DNA from 4 places in the Paenibacillus sp. FSL H8-0537 genome. Region 2 is predicted to be linked to each of the others. Evidence: riboswitches for the same ligand, from Rfam matches in the RefSeq annotation. Region 2 holds a riboswitch; each other region holds the start of a gene.

The links. Region 2 has a riboswitch for cyclic di-GMP ahead of MHB80_RS22060 (PA14 domain-containing protein). Riboswitches for the same ligand answer to the same signal wherever they lie in the genome.
Region 1: another riboswitch for cyclic di-GMP. It lies ahead of MHB80_RS20280 (methyl-accepting chemotaxis protein); the one in region 2 lies ahead of MHB80_RS22060 (PA14 domain-containing protein).
Region 3: another riboswitch for cyclic di-GMP. It lies ahead of MHB80_RS10825 (methyl-accepting chemotaxis protein); the one in region 2 lies ahead of MHB80_RS22060 (PA14 domain-containing protein).
Region 4: another riboswitch for cyclic di-GMP. It lies ahead of MHB80_RS01115 (glycosyl hydrolase); the one in region 2 lies ahead of MHB80_RS22060 (PA14 domain-containing protein).

Annotation. Positions count from the first base shown of each region.
Region 1 is NZ_CP150290.1:4,823,409-4,830,732, reverse strand. It holds gene MHB80_RS20310 (DUF5682 family protein) at 1-492, shown strand, start outside; gene MHB80_RS20305 (VWA domain-containing protein) at 496-1,707, shown strand; gene MHB80_RS20300 (MATE family efflux transporter) at 1,810-3,162, opposite strand; gene MHB80_RS20295 (MarR family transcriptional regulator) at 3,281-3,736, opposite strand; gene MHB80_RS20290 (GCN5 family acetyltransferase) at 3,922-4,398, shown strand; gene MHB80_RS20285 (SprT family zinc-dependent metalloprotease) at 4,402-5,058, shown strand; cyclic di-GMP riboswitch class I at 5,375-5,460, shown strand; gene MHB80_RS20280 (methyl-accepting chemotaxis protein) at 5,551-7,324, shown strand, end outside.
Region 2 is NZ_CP150290.1:5,232,872-5,240,195, reverse strand. It holds gene MHB80_RS22075 (response regulator) at 1-531, shown strand, start outside; gene MHB80_RS22070 (NAD-dependent malic enzyme) at 636-2,054, shown strand; gene MHB80_RS22065 (class II aldolase/adducin family protein) at 2,270-3,550, shown strand; cyclic di-GMP riboswitch class I at 3,848-3,948, shown strand; gene MHB80_RS22060 (PA14 domain-containing protein) at 4,022-7,324, shown strand, end outside.
Region 3 is NZ_CP150290.1:2,583,189-2,590,512, reverse strand. It holds gene MHB80_RS10825 (methyl-accepting chemotaxis protein) at 1-1,707, opposite strand; cyclic di-GMP riboswitch class I at 1,864-1,947, opposite strand; gene MHB80_RS10820 (YrzA family protein) at 2,112-2,321, shown strand; tRNA gene MHB80_RS10815 (tRNA-Thr) at 2,436-2,511, shown strand; tRNA gene MHB80_RS10810 (tRNA-Pro) at 2,521-2,594, shown strand; gene crtI (phytoene desaturase family protein) at 2,769-4,265, opposite strand; gene MHB80_RS10800 (glycosyltransferase family 2 protein) at 4,241-5,437, opposite strand; gene MHB80_RS10795 (lysophospholipid acyltransferase family protein) at 5,413-6,132, opposite strand; gene MHB80_RS10790 (carotenoid biosynthesis protein) at 6,137-6,862, opposite strand; gene MHB80_RS10785 (phytoene/squalene synthase family protein) at 6,859-7,324, opposite strand, start outside.
Region 4 is NZ_CP150290.1:252,376-259,699, forward strand. It holds gene argS (arginine--tRNA ligase) at 1-1,656, shown strand, start outside; gene MHB80_RS01105 (glycosyltransferase family 2 protein) at 2,009-3,025, shown strand; gene MHB80_RS01110 (mannosyltransferase family protein) at 3,029-4,288, shown strand; cyclic di-GMP riboswitch class I at 4,377-4,464, shown strand; cyclic di-GMP riboswitch class I at 4,545-4,632, shown strand; gene MHB80_RS01115 (glycosyl hydrolase) at 4,718-5,665, shown strand; gene MHB80_RS01120 (glycosyltransferase) at 6,087-7,324, shown strand, end outside.

The DNA of each region.
Region 1 (7,324 bases), 410 kb from region 2:
AGCGAAATCATTGATGACCAGCTATGGGTGCAGGAGCTGCTGCATTTATCGGAGCGAGACGACCGCAATCCTAAATTGTCCGGTTTCGCCTGTGCTATCTTGATGGAACGGGGTGCGATTACCGCTGAGCAGTGTGCTGCGGAAGTTTCACGGCGCCTGTCCCCAGGCATTACGGCTGATCTTGGTGCAGGCTGGTTTGAAGGGCTGTCGATGCGCAATCGCTACAGTCTGCTCTCACGGACAAGCTTATGGGAACAGCTGAACCATTACATTAATTCGCTGCAGGACGATGAGTTTAAACGGGCGCTTGTCTTTTTGCGGAGAGCCTTCAGCTCCTTCTCTTCAAGGGAGAAGACGATGATTGGCGAGCTGCTGGGCGAGCTGTGGGGAGTCAGCGGCGAGCAGGCGGCGGAAATTATAACAGGTGAGCTAATGGAGGAAGAGATAAAAATGCTGGACGATCTGAATGATTTTGATTTTGAGGACCTTTAGCGTATGGAGGACAATCGGAAAGAAAATACAGTCTCGCGCTGGCGGCTGATTTTAGGGCAAGAAGCGGAGGGCCAATTGGCTAGCTGCAATGAGGACGGGCGGCTTGCCCTTACGGAGGAAGAGCTTATTATGGATGCGGCGCTGGCAGCCATTTATGATGAAAGCGGCGCGGCTGGCAGTACGAAGGGCGGCTCTGGCACTGGAGCCGGAAGAGGGTCAAGCGCGGGGCACGGATCGCTTAACCTGTCCAAGTGGCTCGGCGATGTGAGGTCGTTTTTTCCAGAGGATGTCGTGTCTATCATTCAAAATGATGCGATGGAACGCAAAGGCTGGAAGCAGCTGCTGTTCGAGCCGGAACTGCTCGCCTCCGTCAAGCCGGATATTCAGCTCGTAGGCACGCTGCTTTCGCTTAAGGGGAAAATCCCTGAGAAAACGAAAGATACGGCGCGACTGCTTGTGAAAGCTGTAGTAGATGAGCTGGTAAAGCTGCTGGAAACCGATATTCGCCGTGCGGTGACGGGGGCGCTCAACAAGAGACAGCATTCGCCGCTGCCATCCCTTAGCGGGCTGGACTGGAAGCGGACCATTCAGCGGAATTTGAAGCATTATGATACGGAGCGGCGGGTAATCATTCCTGAAAAATTTTATTATTTTGACAGGGCGCAGCGCAGCCGAGAATGGACGGTCATTATCGATATTGATCAGAGCGGCTCGATGGCTGATTCGATTATTTGGGCTTCGGTTATAGGTTCGATTTTTGCAAGCATTCCGGCTCTAAATACTAGAGTAGTGGTGTTTGATACCGAGGTTGTGGATTTGACCGAGCAATGTGCTAACGATCCCGTTGATATGCTGTTCGGCATTCAGCTTGGCGGTGGTACGGATATTCATAAGTCGGTCAAATATTGTGAGCAATTTATTGAAGAGCCGAAGAAAACGCTGTTCATTATCATCTCGGATTTGTATGAAGGCGGCAATCAGTCCGGGCTTATACGCCGAATGCGGGAAATGCGAGAATCGGGTGTGCGTACGATGTGCCTGCTGGCTTTGTCTGACAAAGGCCAGCCGTTCTATGACGAAGGGCTTGCGAAACAGCTGTCCCGCGATGGCACGCCGTGTTTTGCCTGCACGCCCGCGTTGCTCCCTACCCTAGTGGAAGGCGCACTGAAGGGGCAGGATTTGGCGGAGCTGGCGAAGCGGATGGGGACTTTGTAAGGAAGCTTATTTTATTTGATGCTGAAAGATACGGAAGGCGGACTTCCGTGTCTTTTTTTGATTAGGGCGTGTCTGAAAACCCGTTCAGTATAGAAAATATATTTATTGCGCCAATTGCTCTAAATCCGGCTGGAGTTTATTCCGCAGCACATAAAGCATGAGCGCCCCGACGAGGAAGGCAACAGCATCCGCTATAACGAGCGACCAGACAACACCATGGAAGCCATTCATGCGATTAGCGAGATACAAGACAGGGATGAGCGTCACACCTTGCACGATGGCCATTGCGAAAGCCGCTTTTACTTGACCCGTCGCTTGGAAAATGCCCGTGAAGAGCGTTGTCGTCCCCGAAATGAACAAGGATAAAAATGTGACATGCAGAATATAGCTGCCTAACTCAATTAATTGCGAATCGTTCGTGAAGAAGCCAATCAAATGATCCGAAGTTAAATACACGATAACACCGAAGATCGTAGCCAAAGCAGCAACCATCTTAATCGTAAAGCTGATCGTTTTTTTCATCCGAAGCTTATTGGCCGTGAAGGAAAAGGCGATGAGTGGTACAACCCCTTCACATAGCCCCATCAGGATAACTTCAGGAAATTGCAGCAGTCGTGATGAAATGCCAAATCCAGCAACGGCTTGATTCCCATATTCAATAAGGTAGTGGTTGAAAATCAGTCCCATTGCACCTAGGAACATGCTCATAATAAATACGGGTGTGCCAATTTTGAAAATGTTACTCGTAATTTCTTTAGATGCTTTGAACCATTTCAACGATATGCTGAGGAACTTGCTTTTTCTCCCTATATAGATAGCGAAAAAGATACTTGCTGCTGCGTTGGAAATGACCGTTGCTGCTGCAACTCCCATCACATCCCCGTGTAATACAAAAATAACGATTGCATCAAGAATAATATTAACGATAACGCTTAGAATCATCCCAATCATGGAGGTCATTGCGGCCCCTTCGGAGCGGACAATGTTCTCCAAGGAGAAAAATAAGACGACAAACGGCGAACCAATGAGCATCATGGTGACATAGTCTTTTGTGAATGCGAAGGAGCTAGCCGTTGCCCCGAGCCCATGAACAATTTGGTCAATAAGTGGTAGTCCCACAATCATCAACAATAAACCGAGGACAAGACTTGTGTAGAAGGAGAAGGAGGATACATGCTTCACCACATCATAGCTTTTTTCACCTAATAATCTGGAGATGAATGTACCTGCGCCTATGCCAATTAGATTACCCAGCGCCATAAAAGCTGCGAACAATGGTAGGGTAAGCGCTAGCGCCGTTAGCATTTCGGTATTGTGCAGGGTGCCAAGGAAATATGCGTTAAGAATGGAGTAAATAACACTCATCGACATGCCGAGCATCATAGGAACGGCGAAATGAGCGATAGCTTTATAAATCGGTGCTTTTTCAAAATAATGGAGGTTTTCAGCATCCATGTGGGTCACCACTTTCTCATGTATGGTTTGCAGTTAATTACTTAGAGTTCTAACTATATGAGGATCATAACCCCTTCCCTTCATGCGTAGGAGGGGGTTACGAGAGTTGTGAAAATTACTATCTGCGCTCAAAAGAGTTCGTTGTATCTTCATCGATATTGGCTTCGATGCGTGCAAGGAACCTGAACAGTAAGTTGGTTTCATCGTCGGTGAAGCCTTCCAGCAGCGTAAGTTCAAAATCTTCAAAATATTGATTGAATGAGCCAAGAAGCTCTTTCGCAGCTGGGGTTACACGCAATAGGTTGCGGCGCTCATCCTTCGGATCAGACCTGCGAACAATAAGGCCTTTCTTCTCCAAATTGTTGACCAGACTGCTGATAGAGGAGCCTTTACGGTTAAAGGTGATTTCTAGATCCTTCTGGGAAAGTCCCCCTTCTTCATGTTCATTAATATACCGAATGGCATGCCCTTGCTCTACCGTTAGCCCGTACGCCTCCAACTTCTTATTGACGTTGAGCTTCATCATTAGTCCGATCATACGAAATTTATGCTGCAGGTTGCGGTCTTGCTGCATGCTTATCACCTTCTGTTAAAATGAATTAGAAATCTAATAGTTAGATGTCTAATTAAATATATCGTGATGGATTTCGGTTGTCAAATCGTTTTTATTATTTTTTAATTCATCGATTATGGTATGATAACGGTCACGAGTCAGAGCGACTAGAAGATAAGCTTTCAGACAAAAAGGAGATTAAAATCATGTCTAGCATTACAGCCAAACCATTTGATAAAGAAATGCAGAACACACTCGGCGAGATTACGACGACCTACCATGCAAGCGAATTGAGCCAGAAGGACCCATCGGAGCTGCCGGAAAACGTTTATGTGATTGAAGCAGAAGAGACGATGGTCGGCTACGGCGTTATTTGGGAATATGCAAGCGGCAAGCAGCTCATTGAAAAAGCCGAAAAGGATTATTTTAGCGATGACGAAAAATATTTGGAAAAGGACTTTTATATCGACATTAAAAATAAAAAGGATTTTGTTTTTATAGAAGCGCTGGATGTGCTGAAGGAATATGAAGGCAAAGGGCATGCGGCATCCTTTATCAACTGGCTTAAAGCGAAATATCCGAAGCAGAGAATGTATGTGTACACACTGGATAAAACGCGCAACTTCTGGTTTAAGCAAGACTTTGAAGTGCTCGGCACGACAGCCTGGATGACCTATAACTAGCCGATGAACATTGAATTTGAAAATCAAACGATATCGTTTCATGTTCAATATGGCAATCGTGAAAAGAAAATATCGATTCAAATCGAGCCATCAGGCTTCATTACGGTAAAAGCGCCGAAAGCAGCAAGTGAAGAGGTCATTAAACGGGCAGTCGAGCGGCATGGGAAATGGATTTTGCAGCAAACGCAGCATCTTGCGGAGGCTACTAAAGCGCCGCAAACGAAGCAATACCAAGATACAGAGAAATTTCTCTACCTTGGCAAAGAGCATTTGCTGCATGAATTAATCAAGACAGATGGCTTAACTGAGGAGGAGCTTCGGAAAAACCTCAAGAAGTTTTATTTTTCAAGCTGCAAAAAATTAATAGGGGAACGTCTGCCTATTTATCAGGCGCAGCTGAGGATAAAGCCCAAAACGGTTGAGATCGTAGAGTCCACGACGAAGTGGGGAAGCTGCAGCTCCAGCAAGCATTTAACCTTTAACTATCGTTTGGCGATGGCTCCAATTGATGTGATTGATTACGTCATTATCCATGAGCTTTGCCATCTGTTTCATATGAATCATGACCGATCCTTTTGGCGGCGCGTAGGCAGCCTTATGCCGGATTATAAAGAAAAAGAACAGTATTTGGCCAGGTATGGCGGCTTCATGACGCTCTGACGCTGGGCAGTCAAAGAGAACGTCCTAATGGTTGTCGAGTCCGAAGCGTCTGGGGTGCGCCAGCCCCAGCCCCAGCCCCAGCCCCAGCCCCAGCCCCAGCCCCCAGCCCCGAGCCCCTGACCTGGTTTCATCGTTACCCCTCTAATCTTACTTATGCAAGCTCCTCTATATCCTTCAAGTTCTCCGTTGATTGCAAAAAAACCTTTCATTGGCTCATCATCACTGTATTTTTTGGATAAATATGTAAGTTTTGAAGAGTTCTAATAAAAAAATAATGTGTAACTATAAAAGTTCAGTGTCATTTTACCGATATTCTTTTCTATAAAGGCGAACTCGCTGAAAGGCGGGGACGCAGAGCTTAGGATCTAATGAGCTAAGCGTGATGATAGCCGGGTCGCCGAATAAGGAAGGGGTATGTGTACACAAATCCAGTCTATTCAGCCCGGATTTTTTTCGTATTCAAAAATTTATGAAGGAAAAAGAGTGATTACCATGAAACTAACCATCAAAAGCAGCCTGATTACCACTCTATTAATGACACTATCGCTAAGCTGTGTGTCTTTCCTTGGCTATGATAGGGCCAAAACGACATTGGAGGCAAACTTTAAGGAACAGGCGGAGCAGCAGCTGACGGTTGTTCAAAACTACATCGATATCTGGATTCAGGGCACACAGGCCAAATACAAGGCATTAAGTCAGTCCGATGACGTGAGAAACAGAGATATTCCTGAAATTCTCGCTTACAGCAACCGAATGACGGAGATCACTGATAACCCGGACGAATTTGCATTTATTGCCCCTGACGGCACGCTTTATTTGCCGGGAGCAACGGTTAGTGTAAAGGATTACCCGCATTTTCAAAGGGCGATCAACGGTGAGACCGTCACCATTGATCCGGTAGGCTCAAAGTCTCCCGGGGTGGAGGGAACTCCAATTGTGCTTACGGCTACTCCTGTAAGGGACGACCAAGGAAATATCGTTGGAGTCGGCAATGGAGGTCAGCCTATTCAGGACTTGATTGATCTCATCTCCAAAGTGAAATTGGGACAAAGCGGTCATGCGATTGTTTATACAAAGGATGGCACGGTTGTGGCCAGTGAAAAACCCGAAGAGACCCTACAGAAAAATATGGCCGATTACGAGAATGAGACGCTAAATAAAATTGTAACGGACAGCACGAATGGCGACACGGGTTTGGCTGAAGCCGTCATTAACGGCTCGGAGCATATGATCGTTTATGGAAAATCTGGCATGATGGATTGGGGCATTGCGATTTTGGTTCCCAAAAGCGAAGCCTATGCTGAAGCCGAAGCCTTGTTGCGGTTTTCGATTTTTGTAACAATCGTGTGCCTTCTGGTTTCCGCAGCAATCATCTATACGGTCATGCGCAAAACGTTAAAGCCGCTTTCCGTCATGAACGAAAAGCTGCAAGGGCTCTCCGCCAGCGAAGGCGACTTGTCCTCCAGGCTGACATTTGAAACGAAGGATGAAATCGGCGAGCTTTCCAGAAGTTTTAACGGGATGCTTGAAAATCTGCAAGGTCTGATCATTTCTATTTTGGATAAAGGACAGATTGTTGCCAGCTCATCGTCACATCTATTGGGCAATCTGGATCAAATATCATCTACCGTTAAGCAAACCACCACCAATATTCAGCAAGCAAATGTCGGATTGCAGGGCCAAATGATGGGATATGAAAGGAATTTGGGGTTAATTGGTGAAATCGGTGAAGGGGTATATGGCATTTTGAATACATCCAACCAAACCTCCGGCATAGCCGCAGAGGCTTCCCAAGGAGCAAAAACAGGCAATGAAGCCGTTGGTGGCTTGGCCAATCAGATGGATTCCATCCAACAGACGGTTAATGAAGCCGCAGCAGTCATTAAGCAATTGGGCGCGCGTTCGGAGGAGATTGGAGACATTACGTCCGTCATTAAATCAATTGCTTCCCAAACAAACATTCTGGCGCTCAACGCTTCAATCGAGGCTGTCAGAGCGGGAGTCCATGGAAAAGGGTTTGCGGTAGTGGCGGAAGAAATTCGCAAGCTTGCGGAGAAATCTACAGAATCCTCCAATCAGATAGCGAATCTCATTCATCAGGTACAAGCTGACACTACCCATGCAGTGGGGACAATGGACAAAGGTACAGGTGAAGTTGCGCTTGGTTTGGAGCAAGTGGGGAAGGTTGGCGTTTTATTCCAGACGCTAGTGACGACAACGACGGACGTATCCATTCATATGGAGAGGATTGCCGCCGCCGCCGACC
Region 2 (7,324 bases):
CGCGGGGGCGCGATGGATTATATTATTAAGCCCTTCAAGCTGGAGCGGATTCGCCAGACCTTGGAGCGTTACCGCGACCGCCATGAAGGTTTGGCAGAAGAAAAGGCTGTCACCCAAGAGGAGCTGGATCGAATGCTGCTCAGTGGGGAAAACGGGGTGCAGGGGCAGAAGCATGGTAATGGGCAGCAGGAAGCTGGACAGGCTGAACAAACAGGGCCAGGAGGGATAGTCGGAAAGGCTGGGCCAGCAGGACAAGCAAGGCAAATTGGTTTTGCTGGACTGGATGAGCAGCAAAGCAGCCTGCCGAAAGGGCTGAATGCCGTTACTCTGCGGCAAATCGTCGACGTCATGCATCGCTTGGAGGGCGGAGTTTCGGCGGAGGAAGCAGCCGAGGGAATCGGTATAGCCAGAGTAACGGCGAGGCGCTACTTGGATTTTTTGGAGAAGAGCGGTTATGTGATGCTGGAAATCAACTATGGCGGGGTTGGGCGTCCAATCAATCGCTACGTATTGCAGCAAAGACCAAAATGACCAAAACCAACAATATGGTCAAAAGCTTCCCACGTTTTCATGTAACCGTTATCATGAAGGCAAATAGCAAGCGCTAAAGCGTTTGCAAAGGGAGTGTGGTCAGGATGGCGGTGCCAGCAACGGGAAGCACGAATATCGTATTGCGTTTGGAAATGGACAAGGAAACGTCAACCTTTGGCCGAATTGCTACGGCAATTGGTGAAGCGGGCGGCGACATTGTAGCTGTAGACGTAAGCGGGACAAGCAAAACATCGACGATTCGTGATGTGACGGTCAATATTACGGATACGCAGCGCAAAGAACTAATTGTAAGCGTATTAAATAAGTCGCCAGGCGTAAAGGTGCTGCAGGTATCAGACCAGACCTTCCTTATGCATCTTGGCGGCAAAATCGAAGTAACACCGAAAATGATGATTAAAACACGCGATGATTTGTCGCGGGTGTACACGCCGGGCGTGGCAAATATTTGCATGGCGATACATGAAAGCCCGAAGCGGGCACACTCGCTCACGATAAAAAGAAATACGATAGCCGTCGTATCGGACGGAACAGCCGTATTAGGGCTTGGCAATATTGGCCCGCTCGCAGCGATGCCGGTCATGGAGGGCAAGGCGATGCTGTTCAAGCAGCTCGCAGGAGTCGATGCTTTCCCGATCTGCCTCGATACTCAGGATACGGAAGAAATCATTGCGACCATTAAGCGTATTGCCCCCACTTTCGGTGGTATTAATCTCGAAGATATTTCGTCGCCGCGCTGCTTCGAAATTGAGAGGCGTCTCATTGAGGAGCTGGACATTCCGGTATTCCACGATGACCAGCATGGTACAGCGGTCGTGCTGCTCGCAGGTCTTATTAATGCGGTCAAGCTTGCTGGCAAGCAGCTTGCGGATTGCAAGGTTGTACTGTGCGGCGTTGGGGCGGCAGGTATTGCCTGCACGAAGATTTTGCTAGCAGCAGGTGTACGGAACATCATCGGGGTTGATCGTGACGGCGCACTCGTCGCTGGCAACAGCTACGCGCATGAAGCGTGGAGCTGGTATGCGGAGCATACGAATCCGAACCGGGAGCAGGGCAAGCTGAGTGAAGTCATTGCGGGCGCAGATATTTTTATCGGCGTATCGGGGCCAGGCGTGCTGAAGGCGGATGATGTTCGCAAAATGGCGAAGGATGCCATTGTGTTCGCAATGGCGAATCCAACACCGGAAATAACGCCGGAGGAAGCGGAAGGCCTTGTGCGCGTCATTGCGACGGGACGGTCGGATTATCCGAACCAGATCAATAATGTATTATGCTTCCCCGGATTGTTCCGCGGCGTATTGGACTGCCGGGCGTCGCGGGTGACAGAGGAGATGAAGCTGGCTGCCGCCGAGGCCATTGCTGCGGTGGTTACCGAGGATGAGCTGAATGAATATTACATCATTCCGAGCATATTTAATCCGCATGTGGCAGATCGTGTCAAAGAGGCGGTCATTGAAGCGGCTTATGCTTCGGGCGTTGCCCGCAGACGGGAGCGCAAGCTGTAGTTTGCATATGGCGTGGGTGCTGGATAGGGGACAAAAAAATATTTAGATTTGAATATAGATTGAAAAGTGGGAATGCTTCGGGGCTAGCTATGGGCCTGAGGCATTCTTTTTTTTGAAATATAGGAAAGGAAATGTAAAAAAAGTCACTTTCAAAAACAAACAAAAGTAATACAATATAAACAAAGATATTGAACGAGAAAAAGGGGGACACGCGAATGGAATTCACCTTATTACATCCTTCCGATCAGCTGGTCATGATGATGGAGCGCATTTACGGTTATGGCATGACGACGACTTCAGGCGGCAATTTATCGATTTTGGATGATAATGGCGATCTGTGGATTACGCCGGCGGGTATTGATAAGGGTGAGCTGACGCGACAGGACATCGTTTGTGTGAAGGCTGACGGTACGATTGCAGGCAATCACCGGCCATCGAGCGAATACCCGTTCCATCAGATGATTTATCGCAGAAGGCCGGATATTCGGGCGGTTGTTCATGCACATCCACCGGCGCTTGTGGCGTTCAGCATGGTGCGTAAAGTGCCAAATGTCCGTCTGCTGCCGAATGACTATTTGATCTGCGGCGAGGTGGGCATGGCGAAATACGGCTTGCCGGGAAGCGCGGAGCTGGGTGAAAATATAGCGGATGTATTCAGCGAAGGCTTGAACACGATTATGCTGGAAAACCACGGCGTCGTGGTAGGCGGCCGCGATTTATTTGAAGCCTTTCAAAGATTCGAGACGCTGGAATATTGCGCGCGGATGGAGATACAGGCGAATCGGATTGGGACGCCAGTAACGCTGGCGGCCGAACAGCTGGCGGATACGAGGGAGGTGCTGCTGGAGGCGTTCGTACCGGACTTTTACAGCAGTGAGGAGAAGGAAGCACGCCGGGAGATGTGCAAGCTCATTAAGCGTTCTTACGATCAGCGGCTGTTTACGAGCACACAGGGGACCTTTTCCCATCGGGTCGGTGAAAATTCCTTCATTATTACGCCGTATGATCAGGACCGTAAATATGTGGAGCCAGCAGATCTCGTACGCATCGACGGCGGGAAGAAGGAGGTGGGCAAGGTGCCTAGCCGCTCGGTGCAGTTTCACCAGCATATTTATGAGACGCAGCCGCATGTGAACTCGGTTATTATTGCCCATCCGCCCAACATTATGGCGTTTGCGGTGACGGAGGTGCTGCTGGATTCGCGGACGATTCCGGAAAGCTATATTTTGCTGCGGAATATTCCTAAGCTCCCGTATGGAGATTTGTATACGAAGCCGCAGGCGGCGGCACAGCTTTTTCAGGAGAACACACCCATCGTCATTGCCGAAAATGACTGCGTCATCGTCACTGGGCAAAGCCTGCTGAACGCCTTCGACCGCCTAGAGGTCGCCGAATACAGCGCGAAAGCAACCATTTCAGCGAAAAACATTGGCGCTATTGTGCATATGGAGCAGTCGAGGATTGCGGAGCTGGAGCAGGCTTTTGGGTTGAAGTAGGTCAATTGGCCTGAATCATTTCACCTAAATTAATAGGGAAGTGAACTTAAATATGATGGTAGATGTCCAGCCTGCGGATTTGCGGGTTGGGCATTTTTTTGTTGATAGTAAGACTTAGGATATAGATAACAGATGAAAAGGAAGATTATTGTGAGTTCAAATAGGATTAACTGGAGATAAATAAAAATATTTATTTTTATGACTTATGTAGTATAAAATTTCAAATATCCAACCGATATACTAAGTACAAAGAACTATTATTTCAAAGGTTGGTTTAAAAATCAACAAGCCCATTGAAATTGAAAAAGGCAAACCTGATCGAAAGACAGGGACGCAAAGCCACGGGTCTTCACGGAAAACCATCATTATGGTTGCCGTATGACAGCCGGGCCGCCAAAAGTAAATGGGTCTTTTTTATTTGCCGCCAGAGGGTGGCGACAGCCGTTTTTCTTAATAGAGGAGGATATTCAAATGTATTTTAGTCAGATTAAGCAAGGTGTAATAAGAGTATTGTGCTTGTCATTAATCATTCATTTGTTCTTGCCTTCGATCTGGAGCGATTCTACGGAGGCTGCCACGGCATTTCGAGGCGTTAATATTCAGTTTAAAGCAGCTGATGCTTTAGCAGCAGATGGCTATTTGGCCGACCATGGGGATGAGTATGGTCCACATAATGGATACTTCTATGGTTGGAATATGGATCATACGCAGTCTACGGTTACGGGAAGCACCTACGATGCTCCGCTTCTAAACTCTTCTATTCAAGTGCAAGAAGGGGGCGAATGGGAGATTGAGCTGCCGAATGGCAGATATAACGTGAAGGTCAGTGTCGGAAGCTCTGTATATGAAAGCAATAATACGCTTAATGTCGAGGGAAACACTTTTTGGGAGAATACAGAGCTGCCAGCTGGCGGGCAAGTGACTTTCCATAAGGGGGTTGTCATTGCTGACGGGAAACTGACGCTCCATGCAGGCAGCAGCGAAGATACAACCGCTATTCAGTATATCGAGATTAAATCTCTAGAGCCTATTATTCAAACGATTCCAAAGCCGCAAATTGGAAATCCAGCGGAGCAAAACAAGCTGCAGGGCAATAAAATTATTATTTCTGGCAATCAAAATAATGAGCATAATGCGCTGCCCTTTATTCGGGTAGGCGATTTGAATCCGGAAATTAGCCGGTATATGAATGCAGAAATGGCTTCACTCGAAAGCAGTCTGGCGGCATCCAATCCGTCATTTATCTCCTGCAATAACTGCAGTGCCTCAGGTCTGGAGGCAGCAATCAATAACAGCAGCAGTGATATGGTCGCTGTAACGGTGGGCCATTTAAATTTAGATTCCTCATTGACATTGGGCTCGCCTACAAAACCGGTTTATGTCATTGCAGAGGGGATTAATACGAACAATAAGCTGTCCATTACGGTTTATGGAACTTTGGTCGTCAATGGAAGCATGAATGCGAACACCGAGCTGACTATAGATATTAAAAAACCGAATGATTCCACTCGGACAATGGGAGGGAATTTATGGGTCAAAGGTTCCTTGCACTTGAATAATAATTCTAGCGTCTCGATTGCGGATAATTTCATAGCTGGAAGCCTTACTTATAATAGCGGCCTGCTTCATGTACAAGCGGGAAGAGTTATTGTGCCTGGAAGTCTTCATATTAATACAAATGTAAATATGAATATTGATGAGGAAATGGTAGTTGGCAGTCTGGTTTCCAATAATCAGCAAGCCAATATTTCTGTAAAACGTGGAGATTTATTTATTCAAGGCGATATGCATGTTAACAATCACTTGAATATTGAGACTGGAGGCATCGTTGCCATCGGAGGCGGCATTACAGCTAATCAGAAACCGATTATTAATATCGGAGTTGGTACTGAAGGGGAAACAAAGCTGAAATATTTGGCGGCAGGATTAAAGGCGGAATATTTTACAGAGGAAAATTTGGATGGTGAAAAAATGACGGTGCTAGAGCAGCCTGCATTGCAAGGCAAGGCTCCTGTATCTTCAACAGGCCTAAATGATGGACGGTTTTCTGTCAGATGGACCGGACAAATCCAGCCTTATTATGCAGAGAACTATACGTTTGAGGCTGATGTTAATGGCGGAGTCAAATTATATGTGAATGGGACTCTAATTATCGATGAGTGGGCAGCGCAAGGAAATAAATTATTTACTGGCTCTATTGCACTAGAAGCTGGTCAAAAGGTTGACATTCAAATGGAATATGTTAGCCGTAATGGTTCGCCAAAGGCTATTTTATTATGGCAAAGCGCTTCTGGAGTGAAAGAGGTTGTGCCAGCTAGTCAGCTATCTCCGTTTGCAACTCCCGCCATTCAGACAATTCCAACTGAAAATGCGGTGAAGGTCGGTTGGACTACTGCATTTAATGCAGATGGGTACGAGGTTGAAACAGACGGCAGCATTTATCCAATGGGCATTCATAATGAATTTATTCATGAACCGCTGCCATCCGGCACGGTGCATTATTACAGAGTCAGAGCGACGAGCGGCGATTTGAAGGGCGAATGGTCTTCTGTATCGGAGGTTTGGACTTTGCCGGACGTACCCGAGGATATTAAGCTGCAATCGACAAGCGATTCCGTAACCTTGACTTGGGAAAATGTGAGAGGCGCTACTGGCTATGAGGTGGAAACCTACAATACGGTCGTTAACATTGGCAACGTGAATCGTTATTTTGAAGAAAATCTGAGTTCAAACATCCAGCGAACCTACCGAATAAGAGCGGTGAATACAAGCGGTCCGGGGCAATGGAGCCCGATACTTGTGAAATCTACGCTTCCAGGAACCTCTGGTGTACTGAATACAACTGCAACGGATAAGTCTATTCATATTACTTGGGATTCTATTTCTGGTGCGGACTTCTATGATCTTGAGGTGGATGGCGCAGTTAAAAGCAATATAACGGGAACGGAATATTTGCATGACCAGTTAGAGCCTAACACATCGCATACGTACCGAATTCGTTCGAAAAATAGCAATGGAGCAAGTAATTGGAGCGAGAAAGTTACGGCGGCTACATTGCCTTCCGTCCCGAAAAATCTGCATGCAGTAGCTGGCACCTCCAGTATATCAGTAGAGTGGGATGAGGTTTCTGGGGCAACTGGCTACGACATCGAGGTGGATGGAAATGTTGTAGATAATGGCCTCAGTACAAGTTATTTGCACTCAAATTTAGAACAGAGCGGCGAGCATACGTACCGGGTACGCGCCAAAAATAATGGCATCATTGGACAATGGAGCCATTCCATTACACGTACAACACTTTCGGGAGTACCTTCGAATATACGCACTACAGCTACGGGCACAGCTATTACTGTAACCTGGGATCAAGTAATTGGAGCAGTTGGCTATGATATCGAAGTGGACGGGCTGATTGTAAATAATGGCTTGAATTTAACGTATGTTCATAAGGATTTGCTGCCGTTTACGGAGCATACTTACCGGATTAGAGCTAGAAATGCAGGGGGGAATGGCCCTTGGAGCGAGATCATTACACAAGCAACATCACTTGGCAAGGTGCAAAATGTGAAGGCGGCATCAACAAATGATGCGATTACGATTTCCTGGGATAGTGTCAGTGGAGCTACTAGCTATGAAATCGCTGTTGATGGCGTGCTAGTAGAGGTTTCAAATGGGACTAGCTATACACATGCAGGGCTGGCACCTAATTCGCTCCATGTTTACCGCGTAAGAGCGAAAAATAATGATTTGACCGGTGATTGGAGCGATACGGTTAGA
Region 3 (7,324 bases), 2.6 Mb from region 2:
TTACACCTTGAATACAGCCGCTTTTTCGCGCAAATTAGTGGAAGAGCCCTGCAGTTTCTCAGCCAGCTCTTGAAGCTGAATCGATACCTCAAATTGATCCTCGGACATTCCGCTCATCTGCTCCATTTTGCCATTCACCTCGGAGGAGGTTTGCAGCAGCTTGTCTACAGAACCAACAATATCGGTAATACCCTTTGTAATTTCATCAATACCGACGGAAATTTCGCCCATTTGCTCGGACAAGACGCTGCTTTGATTTTCCAGGCCATTAAACATTTCGCTCGCGGTCACCGATGCCTGCTTCGTCGTTTCAATCACTTCTGAGAAGCTGCTCAAGCTCTGGCTGCTGTCGGCAAAATCGTTCTGAATAAGCTTAAGCTCCTTCGTAATATCTTTGGAAATGATATCCGTCTGGCTCGACAGCTTGCGAATCTCCTCTGCTACTACAGCAAACCCTCTGCCATGCTCGCCTGCACGCGCCGATTCAATCGAAGCATTCAAAGACAATAAATTCGTCTGAGTGTTCAAATCCTGAATGCCGCCCAAAAACTTCGTTACATTATTGTAGCGCTCATTAATCCGGTCAAAGGATTCGGTTACTCGGGCAAATTGCTGCACCGTCTGATTGACCATTTGCACGACGCCCTTCATATCGGTGGAGCCTGTGCGCGACGACTCTCTCATTTCTTTCATATCGCGGTTAATATATTCGGTCGAAGCAGCAATTTGCTGCGAGCTTGCCGATATTTGCTCCGTTACGGCAGAGATGGAGGTGGCATCATCATACTGGGTCATCAAAATCGTTTTGCCGTTGCCAATCTCTTCTTTCACCTGCTCGGAAGCATTCTGATTGCGAACAATCATATCGCCCATATTGCGCGAGGCTTGCAGAACAACCGTACTGACATCCATAGTCGAACGAAGCGTGTCGCGAAGCGCACTTCCCATTTGCTCCAGCGAACGGTCAATTTGACCAAATTCATCTTGGCGATCCAGCTTCCCATCATACGTAAAATCGTTATTTTGATAGGAGGCAATTCGCTTCATTAAGCCAACGATGCCTTTTTTCACATTCTGGCTTAACGAATAGGACATGAGGAACGGCAAAACGGCAAGCAGCACAATATTGATTATAATAATCGTATTGGCAGCCGCAAGACTTCTGTTCAATGCATCTTGAGTTGCAATCGAATCCACTTCAAGCCATTTTTCTACCGTTTCATTCGCAAAGCTGAGAACAATCGTATATGTACTAACAAGCTGTTTGACCTTGGCGGAACGATCTTCAATCGTCAGCTGGCTATAATTGCCGTTTTCATTGTTGAGCTGCTCCAACGCAAGACCAAACACATTGCCTTGGTTCGAATAGGCATTGCCATTATCTCCGTGAGGATATTTCGCATCCAGAGAGGCCAGTATAGACTTCAGCTTTTCTACCCGTTCCGGCATCGTCTTAAGCGCCAGATTGATTCCATCATCGCCAGTGCTGCCGTTTTCTACTGCATCAATCATCGAAAGCAGCGTGCGCAGCATCGAATCCGATACACCTTGATATTCCTTTTTGGCCTCCTGAAGCTCATTTGAAGCATTCACTGTACTTCTAACCGAAGCATTTTGCATAAAAATCCAACCGCCAGCCACCACGTTAAACAAAGTAATTAATGAAGTAATGAACAGCAGCTTCGTTGTGACCTTTTGTTTCTTCAAGAAATCAGAAACCCCTGATGTCCATTTTAACCATTTTGCCTTTTTCAATCGGTTAATCACCATTTTCACTCCATCTCTCCTACTTACACTGAAAAAAAACAAAAGCTTTTCAATCACCGTTACGAGTTGGATAGCTGAATCAGCCTATAGTCCTGTACCGGTAGTTTGGCAGCCATAGCTTAATACCTTAGGCCCATAACTTTGCGCCCTTATTTTTCAATAAGTTTGCCTTTTTCAGTATGTAATTTTCTATTTATTTCGACACTTTTAAAGTATAATTTAGGAAAACCCTTTTGTAAATTACAAAAAACGTGATTAGCCGACATGATACTTTGAAACTAGTGCTGAACAACGTTATACTATTAACGAAAGCTAGGCATGCAAGAGATTTGAGGGGGTTAATGATGGATTTTCGACTAGATTTAATTGAGGATAAAATCGAATTCTTTGAGGCTTTTGACTTACGAACGCTGGAGAAGCATATTGACCAGCAAATTGAAGCGAATAAGGCACTGCTTTTACAAGTTCACGCTATTAGCCATCATGCGGTCTTTCATCCCGATCGCGGGAAAATGCTGTACAGCGCAGTCGTTCATTTTAAAGTTAAAAAATAGGCCGATTCGGGCATTTGACTGCTGCCCGAATTTTTTTTCGAAAAATTAAAAAAAGGTATTGCATCCTCCTAAACTTCTGTGGCATAATACATCTTGTGTCCGATTCATAAACACGCCGTTGTAGCTCAACTGGTAGAGCAACTGACTTGTAATCAGTAGGTTGGGGGTTCAAGTCCTCTCGACGGCACCATTTTTTTCCCGGGACGTAGCTCAGCTTGGTAGAGCACCTGGTTTGGGACCAGGGGGTCGCATGTTCAAATCGTGTCGTCCCGATATTTAATAAGTTGTTTCAAGCAGGCCCTCTAATCCTAGAAGGGTTTTTTATTTTATTTGACCCTTTTTAGTTTGTGGGCATGAGCCCCATGTTATAAAAAATAAGCCGCGCTTGGCTGGATGCATTACTGCACCCAGCCAGACGCGGCTTTTCTTTTGCACCATTAGATTCTTTCAAGAATGCTGCCGAATCATCGCCTCTGCGGTGAGCAGCCCTGACATGGCAACCATCGGCGTTCCTCCGCCGGGATGGGTCGTTCCGCCTGCAAACCACAGTCCACGCAAATCCGCACGATTGGACGGCCGCATAAACGTCTGCTTCGCTGAATTCGAGGAAATGCCATAGATGGCGCCGCGAAATGCTGACGTATCCCGCTCCAGATCCTCCGGCGTATAAGCAGCAAGCTGCTCCATATTCCGTTCCAGTCCCACCAAGCCATAGGCAGCTAACTGCTTCAACAGACGTTCCTGATAACGCTCCGCCTCCCTCTCCCAGCTCCAAGCGTCCGACGTATAAGGGGCATTCGCCAAAATAAACAGGTTGCTGCCGCCTTCCGGCGCCATGTCCGGTTCTGAATAGGCAGAGCAGCATATATAGATCGCAGGATCAGCGGGCGCCACGCGGCGCTCGAAAATCGCCTCAAATTCTTCCCCATACCGCTGCGGATAAAATACAGTATGATGCAGCAGCTTATCGTAACGTCTGCGAATGCCGGCAAGAGTGACAAAGCCAGACAGCGAAGGCTCGTAGCTTGCCATTTTGCGGTCTGTCATCGCGGGCCGCAGCTGCTCGCCGAGCAAATCTCGGCATACGGAAAGCACATCACCGTTCGCGAGAACCAGATCAGCGGGCACAAAACCGCCGTCCGTCTCTACCCCGCTTACACGGCCGCCACTGGCAACAATGCGCTGTACACGTGTCGAGGTGTGTATTTCCGCCCCCATTTCCTCCGCCAGCTGGCGAAGTCCTTCAATAATGCTGTACGTGCCCCCACGAACGCCGAAAATGCCAAGCTCCGCCTCCACATGCGGCAGCATCGCGAAGATGGCTGGCGCCCGATTAGGGGCCGAGCCGACATAGGTCGCATAACGTCCAAACAAGGCCAGTGTATTGGGATGACGGAAATAACGGCGCAGCAGCACGGACAGCTTCGTCAGGGGGCGAATGCGGACAAATGCTGCCGCTAGCCCAGGACTCAGCTTATCCTGCCAGGAAACCATCATTTTGTTCATAAAATGACGCTCCGCCTGTCCATACATCACCGCTGCCTCGGCCATAAAAGCCCGATACCGCCGCGCATCCTCCGGACTATAGCGGGAAATTTGCTCCTCCATCACAGCCGGGTCAGCGGATAAATCCACGACCGAGCCATCTGTAAAGCAGTTGCGCGTTCCATGCTCCAGTCGATAAAAATTAATATAATCCTCGATGCGGCGGCCTACTGAAACAAACACCTTGCGAAAAGCATGCGTCATCGTTATTGTGCTTGGCCCCCGATCAAAGCGATATTCCCCAAGCTGGATACGCTGGAGCTTGCCTCCCACTTTCTCCTGCTGCTCCAGCACAGTGACCGCATAGCCTGCATGCGCAAGGCGGGCTGCCGCTGATAAACCACCGATGCCGCCGCCAATGATGACAACCCGCTTCATAGATAACGCCTGCCTTTCCATAAATACCCTTCCCCGCTCGCCGCTGCACGCCATGACGCGGCAGCTATGCCAAGAAGCATAACAATGCCAGCCGGCAGCAATAAAGCAAACCACACCGGCAAGCGGCCGCGATGATCGATCACCCCTTTAATGATGATCGCCAGCAGCCAGCCTATCGCGGCCGGCAGCAAGCAGGCGGCAAGCGTACTTGCCAGCGTCCCTGCCGAAAAAACGGCGTAAGCAAGCAAAGCTGCGATGAACATAGCAGGCGGCAGCAAATAGATGAGCGCATAAAATATACCCAGTGCCGCGAGAAGGCCCGTTTGGCGACCCGTTCCGGCAAAAATATTTTTCTTATAGCCGTTCCACACGCCCGCTGCATCTGTATACATGCGCATGCTCACCTGCCCCGATACATCGGCGAGCGTCATGGGCAAGCCCGCCCGCTTCACCGCACGCGCCATCTCCATATCATCGAGCAGCTTGGATTTGAAGCTGTGGTGTCCGCCAATCGCCGCGTAGCTTTCGGCATGGATCAGCAGAAAAGCGCCATGCGCCGCCACGAATTTGGCGTCAGTAGAGCCACGCACCAGCCCGATCGGCAGATGGCAGGCGATGGTGAAATTCATGAGCGGCACGACAAGCCGCTCCAGCCAAGACCCAGTCTGCTGATGGGGGAAGCCCGTAATCAGCCCCTTCCCTTGACGCAGCGCCGTGTCCATCGCGGCAGGCAGAGCCCCCGGCCGCAGCGTCGCATCGGCGTCCAGAAACAGCAGCCATTCGCCGCGCGCCTCCTGCGCCAGCTGCTGGCAAGCATGCGACTTGCCCAGCCAGCCGTCTGGCAAGTCCGCTCCCCGCAGCACGCGCAGGCGCCTATCTCCCTGCGCGGCCAACATCGCCACATCAGCCGTGCCATCGGCAGACTGATCATCCAGCACAAGCACCTCAAGCAGCGGCGATTGCTCCGCCGCCAGCACCGCCTGCACGCAGGCCCCAATTCGCTCCGCTTCGTTGCGTGCTGGAATAAGCACGGACAGCCTTGGCGGAATGTCAGCTACCGCTCCCTCGCCTCCAGCAAGCCACAGCCGGCCTTCCCCCGTGCCGCCTAGCTGCGGCAGCTGGCGCAAATTCCAAAGCACGAACAGCAGCTGCAGCGCCAGAACGGCTGCTATCGTCCAAAAAACGATTTCCATTTCGCCGTCCTCCCCTTCATCTGGTCGAACGTCTCATTGACCGAGCGCCCGGTCGCCAGCAGCAGGCGGAAGCCATCCCGCTCGCCGTCTGCACTCGCAATAACAGCCAGCCGATGCTCGCCGAGCTGCTGCTCCAGCCTGCGTTCCAGCAGCAAAGTCGCTTCTTTGCGTCCCAGAGCGCACCAGTCCGCCTCGATCATGCTGCCAATAGAGAAGGAGGCAGACGTTTTCTGATGCAGCCCCATCGTATAATACAAGCTTACAGGCAGCACAGCAGCGTCCGGGCAGCGCTCCAGTAAATAGCCGACCCCCGTCTGAAATTGCAGCGGGCGGCTTTCCAAATGAAAAATATCGCCCTGCGGAAACAGCCAGACGGCTCCACCGCTTCGCATGAGATCAGCTGCATAACGCAGCGAGGCTGCCGTTTCCCGCAAATTTTCCTTATTCACCGAAAAAGCACCAATGCGGCGAAAAAAAGCATATCGCTTCATCTGCCGCTCATCCATCATCATATAATGCTGCCGCTGCGACTCGCTCCGAATCATATGGTAGACGAGCAGCCCGTCCCACCAGCTGCTGTGATTCATAATAATCAGCAAAGGACGATCGGCCAGAGCCTGCTCCAGCTCCCCTCGCAGCGACACTTCATGAAAATGCCGTTTCAGCAAATAGTGTTTATTGTAACGGAAAAACACCTCCTCAAACCACCTGCTCTTTTGCGATGTGATGATAGCGAATCACGACTCCTTCCAGCACAGCAGCCGCAGCGACAGCTATGAGCATTGGCACATACAGCCCTTCCTTCATGCCAAGCACACCGAACATGAGCAGCATGAGTTGGCCCAGCCTTGCCGACTCCCGGCGTACAGCGTGCGTAATTTCGCGAACCGGAAACAGCAGCGACAGCGCCGCTGAGATCATAAACCAGCTGATGAAATTCGTCGCCGGAATGCCAAAGTAGGCACCGCCCTCTTCCCACAGCCAGAAGCCCCGAGCATAAGCTACCGGATCGAGCACCAAGTCCAGCGTAACGGTGAAAAGTCCGGTTTGCAGCGCCCGCACCCAACGATTGTCGCCCTTCGATAGCAGCATGCCGTTCAGAAATACGCCGACCCAGGCGCAAGCAATCGTTACCGGCACGCCGCCAAGCAGAAAACCGAGCACTGGCGTATAGTTGTACTCACCAAACGGCCAGCCCGTTGTAACGCTCAGCCATTCTACACCGAACGTCGAGAGTCCGACAAATGCGATGCGCCCCCAGCTTAAAGGAGTCCGTTCCCGCAAGCCTTGCTCTAGGCTAACTGCATACATCGCATAAAAGACGAGAAACAAGCCGTTCGAGAAGGCCAGCGGCGCCGGAACGCCAATCGTCAGCATAAGAATGAGGCCCACCACATACCAGAATAAGAACAGCTGCCGCATCATAACGATACGGCTCCGCTTTCCAGCATAATATCCGTTAAATATTTCTCTTTGATCGATTTATAAATTTTCAGCTTCGTCAGCGGCCCCACGACCGCCCGCTTCGCATACACCTCATAACGATTCGCAATCACCTGATCCAAAATAGCCCCGTAAAAGCCAGCCGCAAGCTCCACCGCAAACGCGCTTTCCGGCGGATAGCTGCTTAAATTCGCCAGCCCCTTGTGAAACCAATCCTTCGCTTGGCGCTCCAGCGCATGAATAAGCGCCCGAAAATGATCGTCAATGACCCCGGCCTCAAAGCTTTGCTCGCTATAGCCGTACTGACGCAGCATTTCAAGCGGCAGGTAGCGACGGCCACGGTCTTGATCCTCGCCAACATCGCGCACAATATTGACGATTTGCATCGCCTTGCCCAAATAAATGCCAGCCTCTACAATTTGCTCATCCGGATGGTTATGCAGG
Region 4 (7,324 bases), 2.0 Mb from region 2:
TTGTATGAGCAGGTAAAAGCGGCTATTGCCGATGCGGCAGTAGCCGGCGGGCTCGCAGCACGCGAGGAGCTTCCGGCATTCGTGCTGGAGGTGCCTAAGGATAAAGAGCATGGCGATTTGGCGACCAACGCAGCGATGCAGCTGACTAAGCTGGCGAAGAAAAATCCGCGGATGATCGCCGAAACGATTATCGCGAATCTCGACTATGCGAAAGCATCGATCCAATCGGCTGAAATTGCGGGGCCAGGCTTCATTAACTTCCGTATGGACAAAAGCTATTTGTACAGCGTTGTTGGCGAGGTTGTCTCAGGTGGCGACAACTATGGACGTACGCAAATCGGCGCAGGCAAGCGCGTGGAGATGGAGTTCGTCAGCGCTAACCCAACGGGCAGCCTTCATCTTGGACATGCACGCGGTGCGGCGGTTGGCGATGCGCTGTGCAATGTGCTTGAATATGCGGGCTTCGAAGTGACCCGCGAATATTATATTAACGACGCCGGCAATCAGGTGAACAACCTGGCAAAGTCGATTGAAGCGCGCTACCAGCAGGCGCTGGGCAAGGAAGCGGAGATGCCGGAGGACGGCTACCACGGCGCGGATATTATTGGTTTCGGAGGGCTGCTTGCTGAGCAGGAAGGCGATCGTCTGCTGAGCCTCAGCACGGAGGACCGTCTGGAGTTTTTCCGCAGCTTCGGCCTGGAGCGCGAGCTGGACAAGATCAAGCATGATCTTAATCGCTTCCGCGTTGGCTTCGATATCTGGTACAGCGAAACGTCGCTTTACAAGAACGGCAAGGTTGAGCAGGCGCTGGAAGCGCTCAAGGAAAAGGGTCATGTATACGAGGAAGAGGGCGCAACCTGGCTCGATACGATGCCTTTCGGCGATGACAAAAATCGCGTGCTCGTCAAAAATGACGGCTCCTACACCTATTTGACGCCCGACATCGCATACCATATGGACAAGTACAGCCGCGGCTACGACCGGATGATCAATATCTGGGGTGCAGACCACCACGGCTACATTCCGCGCGTTAAAGCGGCGATGGAGGCGCTTGGCAACGATCCAGGCAAGCTGGTCGTATTGATTGCCCAGATGGTCAGCCTGTTCCAGGACGGCGAAAAGGTGAAAATGTCCAAGCGTACCGGCAAAGCGGTAACGATGCAGGATTTGATGGATGAGGTAGGCGTAGACGCCATCCGTTATTTCTTCACGATGCGCAGCATGGACTCGCATCTGGATTTTGATATGGATCTCGCGATTTCGACATCCAACGAGAACCCGGTGTTTTATGTGCAATATGCGCATGCGCGGATTTGCAGCATTTTCCGTCAGGCACAGGAGCAAAGCCTTGCGCTGCTGCCGCTTGAGCAGATCGACCTCAGCAAGCTGACGTCGGAAGCCGAATATGACCTGCTGCGCAAGCTCGGAGAGCTGCCGCAGGAAGTGGCGGAAGCAGCGGAGCAGTATGCGCCGCACCGCATCGTTCGCTATATATATGAACTGGCCTCCCAGTTCCACAGCTATTACAGAGCAGAACGCGTTATTACCGAAGACGCGGCGCAGACTCAAGCACGCCTTGCGCTGCTTGGCGCTATTCGCACCGTCATTGCAAATGCGCTTCGCCTCGTCGGTGTTTCGGCCCCGCAACAAATGTAATATTACCCATGCAGACAAAGATCAGCCTTTGCGGCAGCGGTGGCAGACAGCTACTCGTGCCGCAAGGGCTTTTTTTTCAAAGAAATGGAGCATAATACGGTCTAAAGGCAAGTGGCCCCAGATACTTCCTTTCTCGGAATGAAACGCGCTGCGCCGCCAGAGGATGGCGACAGCCGTTTCACCTTGAAATATAGGAAAGGATATGATTATCCATCCATTCTCTACATTTCTCGGACTGAAACGCGCTGCGCCGCCGGAGGTGGCGACAGCCGTTTCACCTTGCTTTAACCAAGGTATGCTATTATACTAATTGTCGAAAATGGACAACATCATAGAGAGCGAGGGAAAATTCATGAGAGGCGATGAGTCCGATTTGCCTATTGTATCGATTGTCATGCCCTGCTATAACGAGGAAGAAGCGCTGCCGGAAACGGTAAGACAAATGTCCCTGCTGCTGGAACGGCTGGTGAAGGAAAGAAAGGTGTCCGAGCAGAGCAAAATGCTGCTTGTAGATGATGGCAGCCGCGATAAAACGTGGTCGCTTATTGATTCCTTCCACCGGAGCAACCGTTTTGTGAGCGGGCTGAAGCTTTCTCGTAACGTTGGGCATCAGCGGGCACTTCTTGCGGGCTTGTTGACGGCGAAGGAATATGCGGATTGCATAATTTCCATCGATGCCGATTTGCAGGACGATATTACGGTGATCGACGAGTTTATTGAGAAGTACAAGCAGGGCTACGAGGTCGTATACGGCGTGCGCAACAAGCGGACAACCGATACGATGTTCAAAAAGTTCAGCGCGCAATTTTTCTACAAATTAATGATTAAGCTTGGCGTCAACGTCGTTTACAATCATGCGGATTACCGGATGATGAGCAGGAAGGTCGTTGATAAGCTGGAGGAGTACCAGGAGGTCAATCTGTTCCTGCGCGGCATCATTCCTACCATCGGATTTAAATCCGACAGCGTGTATTATGATCGTCTGGAGCGAACCGCTGGCGAATCGAAATATCCCCTGAAAAAAATGCTCATCTTCGCATGGGAAGGGATTACCTCCTTCAGTGTGTCTCCTATCCGCGCAGTATCGGTTGTCGGCTTTTTCATGTCGGTCATGAGCCTTTTGTTCGCCTTTTATGTATTCGTACGGCATTTGCAGGGCAACACGGTATCCGGCTGGAGCTCGATGATTCTTTCGATTTGGTTCATTGGCGGCATTCAGCTGCTATGCATTGGACTAATTGGCGAATATATCGGCAAAATTTACATTGAAACGAAGAAAAGGCCGAAATACTTCGTTGAAACAGAGCTGCATAACGTTGTATTGGCGGAGCCGAAAACGAAAACGCAGCAATTACAAGAGACGAGGTGACGAATGGAATCGCTGCTGCTTAAAGCAAAATCGAACACGCAAGTTTTGATCTTCCTGCTTTCCTTGTTTGTCATCACGAGAATATTGCTTTATTTTGCAGGCTTTCTCGGCATGAATCTGTTTCCGAACTATCAAGTACCGCCAGACTATGCGGTCGTACAGGGGCATGATTTCACATCGAGCCAGCTCTCGATCCAGACGGATATTTCACAGCTGAAGAAGCCGAGCTTTGAGGATTTAAGGAAATTTGACAGCGTATGGTATTTGGGTATTGCCGAAAATGGCTACGATACGTATAACATCAATGAACCGCATCCTAGTGCAAATTGGGTGTTTTTCCCTTTATACCCTTTGTTAGTCTTCCTGGTGGAGTCTATATCTAAATATGATTCGACGGTCGTGGGAACGGTTTTATCGAATTTGTTTTTGCTCGTATCGCTCTTATATTTTTATGGTATTTGTTTGAAAAGAGGGCTGAAACAGGAGCACGCCCAAGTTGCGGTGCTGCTGCTGCTTGTTTTTCCGACCGCCATCTTCTATGCCGTGCCTTATACCGAGAGCCTGTTCCTCATGCTGTCGCTTATAACCGTATATTATGCGATGCAAAAGCGATATTTTCTCGCGTTTCTATTCGGGGGCTTGTCCGCTGTGACGCGCAATCTGGGCTTCGTCAACTTGTTTTTCGTTGTGGGGACGCTGTTGATTGAACACAGGCTGTACCGTTTCAAGTGGAAGGACGCAAAATATTTAGGTTATGCTGTTATTTCAGCACTGCCGCTGGCCGGTTATCTATTGTATATGAAATGGCTCACGGGCGATTTGCTGGCTCCGATTACTGAACAAAGCATCAACTGGTATCGCAAGACGGTTGCTCCATTTTCAAACTACATTCATTTTATCCAAAAACCATATTTCTCAGGAAATGGCGGCTGGGAAAATGGCCTGCTTGCCTTTATCATTGCCAATGCCGTCCTCGTCATTTTTGCTGCCTTTCTTATTATGCGCTGGAAAGATATTCGTCGTAATGCACATGAATGGCTGTTTTTTGCATATGGTCTGCTGCTTATGCTCATTCCGTTCGCCAGCGCCGAATTTTTGCAAAGCATTCCACGCTATGTCATGGTCGCGTTCCCCTTCTATATTTATTTTGCGGATGTGCTGAAAAATAATAAGCCGCTGCAAATGTTTTATTTCATGATGTTTTTCCTGCTTCATATTGTGTACGCGATCTGCTACTTTAATGGATATTTTTTCGTTGTATAAATTTATTAAAAAATAATTTGACGAAATTTGCGATCAAGGTGTACAATAACACCATATTACATTAGCTCATACTTTATACCTATTACGTTTAACGAAAAGGCAAACTCAGGGAAACCTGAAGTGCGCAAAGCTACAGGGGCTTCATTCCTAACGGAATATGCTCGCCAGCTGCCGAATTCAACATCGCTTCTTCCTTTATTAATCAAGGTAGACTTTGTTCTTTCGGGAGCAGGGACTATCTTTTTTTATTGCTTCAAACACGAAAAGGCAAGCTCAGGGAAACCTGAAGTGCGCAAAGCTATAGGGGCTTCATTCCTACGGGAATATGCTCGCCAGCTGCCGAAGCCCAACATAGCCTCCTTTGCCTGATGAAGGTGTGGCGTGTTCTTCGGACCACGTACCATCATTCGCTCGGGGGAGGAACTTACAATGAAAAAGACAAAATTCGCACTTACACTCCTTATGCTCGCTTCGACGTTACTCTGGGCACTCCCTGTTAGCGCACAAACGAACTTTTACAATGGAGCATGGATCGGCACTTGGCCGAACCAAAGCTTGAACAACATTGCTGCCTACGAGCAACTGATCGGTGGACACCAAGATGTTGTACATACTTTTGTCAATTCGAATCAAGGGATCAATGAGTGGAAGGGTTTTATGGACTATGTAAATAGTAATGGTTCGATTAACCTACTTACCCTTGAATTTAAAAATAAAAATTACAAAGAATATTCGACTGTTGATATCAACAGAGGCGTAGTAGACGCTTACCTGAAACAAACAGCTAAACAATTGATGAACTGGCAAGCGGCTAATAAAAACCCTGAAATCTGGCTGCGCCTTTTCCACGAAGGCAACGGCAACTGGTACGGCTGGGGCGTTGGCGACAGCACAGTGAACACGAACGAAACCTACAAAGCGGCATTCCAACGTGTCGTTACCATTTTCAAGGAGCAAGGCGCAACAAACATCAAATTCATGTACAACGTAAACGCTGAAAATGTTGGCAAAAACGCTTCGTTTACAGCTATGTACCCAGGCGATGCCTATGTGGACATGCTTTCGATCGATGGCTACAATTTTGGCACGAAAGAATCGTGGAGCTCGTGGAGAACGTTTAACGATGTATTCTATGCTTCTTACCAAGCGCTGACAAGCATGTCGAGCAAGCCAATCATCATCGCTGAAACAGGCACAACCGAAAGCGGCGGCAGCAAAAAAGAATGGGTTATTGATGCTATGAACCAAGTGCAATCGCCAGCGTACAGCCAAATCAAAGGTTTGATCTGGTTCAATGAAAACAAAGAATTGGACTGGCATATCGATTCGTCGGCTGATAGCCTGAGCGCTTACCAAACACTGCAAAAAACACTTTAATAGTTTAAGGGCAGTAGTAAAGGCCTAGGCCCTAACCTCTTCTTTAAATCACTAGCTGGTATAGTACTAAATAGGTATTCTGAAAAAACTCTAATTTCGCGTAAACCGCGTAAAATTAGAGTTTTTTCGTTTTTTTTCTACACATTTTCTTAGAAGATTAAGATGTTAGGAATAAAAATTAACTTTTAAAGGGGCAAGGATTGTGATAAGATAACTTTGAATTTGAGCCTTAGCCGCCAAAAATATCATATTTCCGGCCAATTTAACAAATATCGACAGCGAGAATAGACAGTATAGTCAATCTATGTTGTAGATTAGTCAGAAAAGGAATGGAATTATGGCGAATAAATAGAGCGCAAAGGATTGGGGTTATTTGAAAACAAAAGCTAGGTACATATTAACAACGGTATCCATTGCTATCATGATCGTGTATCTAGTATGGAGACTTGTACAAACACTCCCATCTGGCTGGTCATTAATTTTTGGATCGTTGTTACTATTTTTTGAAATTATTTCTATTTTTCAATCTGTTTTATTCCACATTCTTCTGCTAAAACCCACTGAAAGAAAGCCTGCGCCATTACCTGACAACCTTTATTCTGTGGATGTTACAATCGCTACCTACAATGAACCGCCATCCTTGGTTAGAAAAACCATCCTTGCCTGTAAAAATTTGAATTATCCGGAGCATTTATTAAATATTTGGGTATGTGATGACGGAAAACGAGCGGAAATGAGAGAAGTAGCCGAAGGCTTAGGCGTTCATTATATCGATCGTCCCGGAAACGAGCATGCTAAAGCGGGTAATTTGAATCATGCGCTGACGAAAATGAAGGGCGATTTGCTCCTCACTTTGGATGCAGACATGATGCCAAAACCGGATTTTTTACAGCGAACGGTAGGTTTCTTTGCAGAAAATGAAAAGCTTGCTTACGTTCAAACGCCCCAAGTTTTTTACAATGAGGATATTTTCCAATACAACTACTACCAAGGGCGTAATATTCCGAACGAGCAGGATATGTTTATGCGGCTTGTTCAGTCGGGAAGAGACCGTTTTAATGCTGTTATTTATGTGGGCAGCAACTGTATTTTCCGGCGCAGCGCTATTGATCATATTGGCGGTTTCGTTATTGGCACGATCACGGAGGATTTGGCTACGGGGATGAAGCTTCAATCCAATGGGTTTGATTCTTATTGCTTGAATGAGGTATTGGCACTAGGCCTAACGTCTGAGTCCATATCCGATCAAATTAAACAGCGGGCCCGCTGGGCTAGGGGCACGATACAAACGACGAGGATGTCCAATCCGCTTGAGGCAAAGGGCTTATCGTTGATGCAGCGGCTGCTTTATTTCTCCAACCTACTGTACTGGTACTTTGGCGTTACACGCTTTATGTACATACTGTCTCCCATGCTCTTCTTGACCTTTGGCGTGGCTATTCTTGAAACAAGCTTGCAACAGCTGCTTATCTTCTGGCTGCCTTATTTCTTGTTCTCGATTACTGTAGTGCCTTACTTAACGAATAAGAAGCTCAATGTGTTCTGGAACAACGTTTACGAGACGGCCATGACGCCAACGCTATTCCTCGCAGCCCTTCAGGAAACAATCTTCCGCAAGGCTATCCCCTTTGAGGTGACCCCGAAAGGCATTTATCAGAA